Regions from separate parts of the Mesorhizobium sp. ISC11 genome, predicted to be linked through region 1. Evidence: predicted binding sites of a transcription regulator. Region 1 holds the regulator's gene; the other holds the start of a gene.
What was found. Region 1 encodes PhoB, which activates phosphate uptake and scavenging genes when phosphate is short. Its sites were predicted from a motif close to TGTCATNNANCTGTCAT; they were not measured.
Positions count from the first base shown of each region.

Region 2: RPF88_RS00065 (acid phosphatase) is a predicted target of PhoB. The motif match lies at 1,967-1,983, and genes of this name have one in related genera.

Region 1 covers NZ_JAVSPW010000001.1:5,647,633-5,651,329, forward strand. The annotation lists gene pstB (phosphate ABC transporter ATP-binding protein PstB) at 1-427, shown strand, start outside; gene phoU (phosphate signaling complex protein PhoU) at 454-1,161, shown strand; gene phoB (phosphate regulon transcriptional regulator PhoB) at 1,178-1,867, shown strand; gene RPF88_RS27310 (ROK family protein) at 1,884-3,131, opposite strand; gene xylF (D-xylose ABC transporter substrate-binding protein) at 3,402-3,697, shown strand, end outside.
Region 2 covers NZ_JAVSPW010000001.1:8,600-12,296, reverse strand. The annotation lists gene RPF88_RS00070 (alpha-hydroxy acid oxidase) at 1-1,051, opposite strand, end outside; gene RPF88_RS00065 (acid phosphatase) at 1,227-1,922, opposite strand; gene RPF88_RS00060 (cytochrome c1) at 2,050-2,922, opposite strand; gene RPF88_RS00055 (cytochrome b) at 2,950-3,697, opposite strand, start outside.

The DNA of each region.
Region 1 (3,697 bases):
CCACGGATTGGCCAAGCGCAAGGCCGACATGGATCAGATCGTCGAGTCCAGCCTGAAGAAGGCGGCGATCTGGAACGAGGTCAAGGACCGTTTGCAGGAACCTGGCACGGGTCTTTCCGGTGGCCAGCAGCAGCGCCTGTGCATTGCACGCGCCATCGCCGTGTCGCCCGAGGTGATCCTGATGGACGAACCGTGTTCGGCGCTCGACCCGATCGCCACCGCTCGCGTCGAGGAACTGATCGACGAACTGCGTCAGAACTATACGATCGTCATCGTCACCCATTCGATGCAGCAGGCAGCGCGCGTGTCGCAGCGCACCGCGATGTTCCATCTTGGCTATCTGGTCGAGGAGGGCGCCACCGACAAGATGTTCACCACCCCCGACGACAAACGCACCCAGGACTACATCACCGGCCGGTTCGGCTGATCTCTGGCATATGAGGGACGAAGATCATGGGTGAACATACCGTCGCATCTTTCGATGAGGATCTGGAGCAGATCAGCCAGCTGATCCGCGACATGGGCGATCTCGCCCGCTCGATGGTCGGTGGCTCGACCAGGGCTTTGCTCAATTCGGACAATGCGCTGGCGCAGCGGGTGGTTTCCGACGACGCCATCATGGATGCACGCCAGCGCGAGCTGGACGATCGTGCCATCACGCTGATCGCCAAGCGCCAGCCGATGGCCAACGATCTGCGTGCGGTGGTCGGTTCGATCCGCATGGCCGGCGACCTCGAGCGCATCGGTGACCTTGCCAAGAACATCGCCAAGCGCGTCGGCACTGTCGGGCTGAGCGTCACGCCGCACGACCTTTCGCATTCGATCGACGCAATGGCGCAGCTGGTGCTGATCCAGGTGCAGGGGGTCGTCGACGAGTATGCCGCCGCTGACGCGGCAGCGCTTGCCACGCTCAGAAACAATGATGAACGCATCGACGTCAAATACACATCGGTGTTCCGCGAACTTCTGACCTACATGATGGAAGATCCGCGCAACATCACGGCGTGCACGCACCTGTTGTTTTGCGCCAAGAACCTCGAGCGGATCGGCGACCACGTGACCAACATCGCCGAAAATGCCTATTATGTTTTGACCGGCACGCAGTTGCCAGCCAACCGTCCGAAGCAGGACGAGACGGCAATGTCCGCGCCAGCGGCATGACAGGGGTGACCAGCCGATGATCGCGCCACGCATCATGGTGGTGGAGGATGAGGAGCCGCTAGGCGTGCTGCTCCGCTACAATCTCGAATCCGAAGGTTACCAGGTCGAGGTGGTGACGCGCGGCGACGAGGCCGAAATCCGGCTGCAGGAGAACGTTCCAGACCTTCTGGTGCTCGACTGGATGGTGCCTGCGGTTTCCGGTATCGAACTCTGCCGCCGGCTAAGGATGCGTCCCGAGACCGAGCGGCTGCCGATCATCATGCTGACCGCGCGAGGCGAGGAAAGCGACCGCGTGCGCGGCCTCTCGACCGGTGCCGACGACTATCTGGTCAAGCCTTTCTCGACGCCGGAGTTCATGGCCAGGGTCAAGGCGCTGCTGCGCCGGGCCAAGCCGGAAGTGCTGTCCAGCGTGCTCAAGGTCGGCGATATCGTGCTCGATCGCGAGTCGCACCGCGTCTATCGCAAGAAGAGCGAAATCCGGCTCGGGCCGACGGAATTCCGCCTGCTTGAATTCATGATGCGCCATCCAGGCCGCGTGTTCTCGCGCAGCCAACTGCTCGACAATGTCTGGGGCGAGACGATCTACATCGACGAACGCACGGTCGATGTGCATGTCGGCCGGCTGCGCAAGGCGGTCAACAACGGCCGCATGCCCGATGTCATTCGCACCATCCGTGGGGCGGGTTACGCCATTCGCGAGGACTGAACTCCCTCGTTTGAACTCACGCCACGTTCTTGCCGCCGAGACCGGATCTCGCCTGCACGCCCGGCGCAAAAATCTCCTGATCGACGAAGATCAGCGCCCGCATGGCGCAGCCTTCGCGGATCAGCGGCAGTTCGTTCGGCTCGGTGTCGAAGGAAATCGACTTGGAATGCTGACCGCCGGCGGTCTGGGCAATCGCTTGCCGCAATGCCGGCTCGATCAGGTCGAAGGCGGCGGCGCTGACGCCGACCATGGCGACCGGCGCCGGATCGATCAGCGCAAACAGGCTGCCGAGGCCGTAGCCGAGCGCTTCGCCGGCCTTGCGATAGGCTTCCCGTTCGGGCCCGTCCCTTTCGCGGGCGGCGGCAGCCAGGGCGCGCATGTCGGCGTCGCTGACATCGGCGACGGGCTCTGCATCCTCGCCCATCTGCCGCGCGTTGCGCCAGATGGCATAATTGCCGGCATAGGCTTCGACGCAGCCGCGCCGTCCGCAGCGACACAGCGCGCCGTTCGGCCGATGGATCATGTGGCCGAATTCGCCGCCCGAGGAATGGGTGCCGGTGAACAATTCGCCCTTCAGCACCAGCCCCATGCCGATGCCGTGCGACAGGAGGATGGCGATGAAATCGTCGCGGTAACGATCGGGGTCGCGCCAGCGCAGCGCCACCGCCATCATGTTGCAGTCGTTCTCCATAATGGCGGGGATGCCGAACTCCTCTTCGAATATGTCGGCGAAGGCGATGTCGGTGTGCGGCGTGATCGGCGACCACAGCATGGCGCGGGCACGGGTGTCGGTGATGCCCTGGACGGCCAGCGCGATACGAGCGATGCTGCGCACGTCCAGGTCGGGATCTTCCAGGCGGCGCCGCACGATTGCCGTGCACTCACCGATCAGCGAGTCGCGCGACATCGTCAGCGTGTCGAGCCGACGCTGTTCCTCGGATATTACCTGGCCGGCATAGTCGATGACGGCGACCGAGAGGAAGTTCAGCGACAGCACCACGGTCATTACCGCGGCCGCTTCCGGATTGAGGCTGAGGCCGACCTGCGGACGGCCGCGTTTGAGCGAGCCGGCCTCGCTCGGCTTGCTTTCGGTCAGGATGCCTTCGACGATCAGGTCGGATGAGATCGCCGAGATCGTCGAATGGCTGAGGCTTGTGGTTGCGGCGATCTCGGTGCGCGACGGCTGTCCGGCGCGGCGCACCGCGGCGATCACCATCGCGCGGTTGCGGCGGCGCAAATCGTCGTGGCGGATTCCGACCGACATGCTCTTTCATATCCTCCCGGTCGCCGCGGTTCTTCCTGCCCTGGAACGCTGTCGGTGACGCGGTCAAATACTGGCAGAAGCCGCGCGCCGTGTCATTTATTTATTCCGAGGCCCGAAAAAAAATTCGAGACGACATCAAAATCCATCAGAATCGATGTTGACAGCGTTCGGGCGTTGGCCCAGTATTTTTTCGAGGCTCGAAAAAATAGGGCCTCTGTGCCGGCCCTCGGGCCAGTTTGGTCGCGCCATACGCGGCGCAGGGAGGATAATATGAAAAGATTCACAGCCGCCATCCTGGCGGGTGCCGCCATGTCGCTGACGCTCGCGTCTGTCGCGCAGGCGAAGGACAAGGTCGTCGGCGTTTCGTGGTCCAACTTCCAGGAGGAACGCTGGAAGACCGACGAGGCCGCCATGAAGACGGCGATCGAGGCCGCCGGCGACAAGTACATCTCCGCCGATGCGCAGTCCAATCCCGGCAAGCAGCTTACCGACGTCGAAAGCCTGATCTCGCAGGGCGCCAATTCCCTGATCATCCTGGCGCAGGATGCTTCGGCCATCGGCCCGGC
Region 2 (3,697 bases), 5.6 Mb from region 1:
GCGCCAGTTCCACGCCGGGCTGGCCGGCCGCCGCGAGCGGAAACAGATAGTAGCGTCCGACGCCGACGGCCTTGGCGCCGAGCGACAGCGCTTTCAGCACGTGTGTGCCGCGCTGCACGCCGCCATCCATGATGACGTCGATCCTGTCGCCAACCGCATCGACGATCTCGGCAAGCTGGTCGAACGCCGCCCGTGAGCCATCCAGCTGCCGCCCGCCATGGTTCGACAGCACGATGCCGCTGCAGCCGATGTCGACAGCGCGTTTGGCATCCTCCACCGACATGACGCCCTTTAGGCAGAACGGACCCGACCAGAGCTTGACCATCTCGGCGACGTCGTCCCATGTCATCGACGGATCGAGCATCTCGGTGAAGTAACGGCTGATCGACATCGTGCCGCCGCCCATGTCGACATGCTCGTCGAGCTGCGGCAGCTTGAAGCCCTCATGGGTGAAATAGTTGATCGCCCAGGCCGGCTTGAGCGCGAACTGCGCCATTCCGGTAAGGTTGAGCTTGAAGGGAATGGCAAAGCCGGTTCGTTTGTCGCGCTCGCGGTTTCCCCCGGTGATGCTGTCGACGGTCAGCATCATCACCTCGACCCCGACCGCCTTCGCCCGCTGCATCATCGCCCGGTTAAGACCGCGATCCCGGTGGAAATAGAACTGGTAGACCTGCGGGCCGCTGCTGATGCTGCGCGCCTCCTCGAGGCTGACAGTGCCCAGCGACGACACGCCGAACATCGTGCCGTATTTGGCGGCGGCCTTGGCGACCGCGCGCTCGCCCTGGTGATGGAACAGGCGCTGCAAGGCGGTCGGCGAGCAATAGAACGGCATCGCCAGCTTCTGGCCCATGACCGTCACCGACATGTCGACCTCGCTCACCCCGCGCAGCACGTTGGGAACGAGGTCGCAGGTCTCGAAGCTTTCGGTGTTGCGGCGATAGGTGACCTCGTCGTCCGCCGCGCCGTCGATGTAGTTGAAGATCGGTCCCGGCAGCCGCTGCTGCGCCATGCGGCGGAAATCGGAAAAGTTGTGACAGTCGCTGAGCCGCATCATCGAATTCCAAAGGCCATGGCGGGACAAGTTTCTCGCCACCGTTCGATGCATCGAATATCAACCTGTTGTCGGCGTGCCAACGGACTATTTTTCGAACCGCCCTCCGGACATGGCCATGAGCAAAAAAGGGACGCCGAAGCGCCCCTTTCTGGTCTGATCCGATTGACGAAGGTTACATGCCGAGATCCGAACGAAGCTCGGCCCTGGCCACTTCATATTCGGCCTTGAAGTCGTCCCGGTTGAGCAGGACCGCGGCGATGACGCTGCCGGAAATCCTGCCCATCTCGACGTCGGACGCATAGTGGATGCCGCCGACCTCGCGGTTGTGGGCGTATTCGGCCGCACGCGCCATGATCTCTGCGCGCTTTTCCGGAACCATATCGGACAGGATAATGCCCATCATGGTGCCGACGGTGGCGTGGCCGGACGGCCAGGAACCGGAGCTCGACAACTTGACCGCCGGCTTGACGAGGTCGCTGAGCTGGTGCGGACGCGGGCGCTTCCAGATATCCTTGGCCGGATCGACGACGGCGCCTTCGGTGGCCACGACGCGATCGAAGAAGGCGCTGAATTTGGGCAGCGTTTCCTTGTTGAATTTCGGCCCCATGACGTTGGCGAAGCGCCAGACATTCTCCTCGGCATCGGCAACGGCGCTGGCCACCATCTCGGGCGTGCGTGTCACCTGCAGCATCAGCACCTCGCCGAGTTCGGCCTTGGTCTGTGCCGAATCATTTGCCGGCGGCGGCGGCAGGATCATCGTCAGGTCGACATCCTTGTTGGTGACGAAAGGCTGGGCGTCTTCCGCTTGCGCGGCCGAGCCGACGATGAGCAGCAGCAGGCCTGCCGCGAGCGATGCGTATCTTTTCATGAATGCGATCCTTTGATGAGAGCAGCCCAGGATCGCCGGATGCGGTGACGGCCATGTGACACGACCAGCCTCCGGAAATGCAAAAGGGCGCCTCTCGGCGCCCTTTGCGATCACTTGATTGTGTGGCTTAATGCGCCACGCCTTCCCACACCTTGCGCTTGGTGAGATAGACCAGCGCGCCGAACAAAAGCAGGAACACCAGAACGCGAAAACCGGTCTTCTTGCGCTCTTCCATATGCGGCTCGGCCGCCCATGCCAGGAAGGCGGAGACGTCGCGGGAATACTGGTCGATGGTCTGCGGCGCACCGTCATCATAGGTCACCTGGCCGTCGGAGAGCGGCTTGGGCATCTTCAGCGACACGCCGGACATGAAGTACGGATTGTAGTGGGTGCCTTCCGGGATCACCATGCCGGCAGGCGGCGTCTGGTCGTAGCCGGTCAGCAGCGAGTGGATATAGTCGGGGCCGCCCGCGTCGTACTGGGTAAAGATATCGAAGACGAACTGCGGAAAACCGCGTTCGACACCGCGAGCCTTGGCCAGCAGGGACATGTCTGGCGGAGCAGCACCGCCATTGGAGGCAGCGGCGGCTTCCTCATTGGCGAAGGGCGGTGGGAAGTGGTCGGACGGCTTGCCGGGACGGTCGAACATGTCGCCGGCATCGTTGGGACCGTCGTGGATGGTGTACTCGGCCGACAGCGTCTTGATCTGCGCATCGGAATAGCCGAGGTCCGACAGCGTGCGGAACGCCACCAGGTTCATCGAATGGCAGGCCGAGCAGACTTCCTTGTAGACCTTGAGGCCGCGCTGCAGCTGCGCCTTGTCATAGGTGCCGAATGGGCCGGTGAAACTCCAGTCCATTTCCTTCGGCTCGTCGATCGGGAAATGCGTCGGATTGGCCACATTGTGTGCCTCTTCGGCGGCGATCGCCCGAGTGCCCGCGGCCCCAGCGGCGACGGCCACAAGGCCGATCAGCGCCAGCGAGGTGAGAATCTTTTTCATGCCAAATCCCCTTAGATTCTCTACCGCTCAGCCTTTGGTTTCCGGAGCCGCCGTAGCGCCCGCCGGATGTCCGCTGCCGCCCTTGTTCTTCTCGAGCACCGCCTCGGTGATCGAGTTCGGCAGCCGTCGCGGCGTCTCAATCAGGCCGAGCACCGGCAGCGCGATCAGGAAGAAGGCGAAGTAGAACAATGTCGCCATCTGCGCCATGAACACATAGCTGCCTTCCGCCGGCTGCGAGCCCAGCCAGCCAAGCAGGATGGCATCGGCCACGAACAGCCAGAAGAACAGCTTGTACCAAGGGCGGTAAACCGCCGAGCGCACCTTCGAAGTGTCGAGCCACGGCACCAGAAACAACATGACGATGGCGCCGAACATGCATAGCACGCCGCCGAGCTTGGAGTTGATCGGCCCGACATTGAAGGTGATGGCGCGCAGGATCGCGTAGAACGGCAGGAAGTACCATTCGGGCACGATGTGGGCCGGCGTCTTCAGCGGGTTGGCGACGATGTAGTTGTCGGGATGGCCGAGATAGTTCGGCAGGTAGAAGACGAAATAGGCGAAGAAGAACAGGAACACGATCATGCCGAACGCGTCCTTGATGGTCGCGTAGGGGGTGAAGGCCACGGTGTCGGTCTTCGACTTGACCTCGATGCCCGTCGGGTTCGACTGGCCGACGACATGCAGCGCCCAGATGTGCAGCACGACAACGCCGGCGATCATGAACGGCAACAGATAGTGCAGCGCAAAGAAACGGTTCAGCGTCGGGTTGTCGACG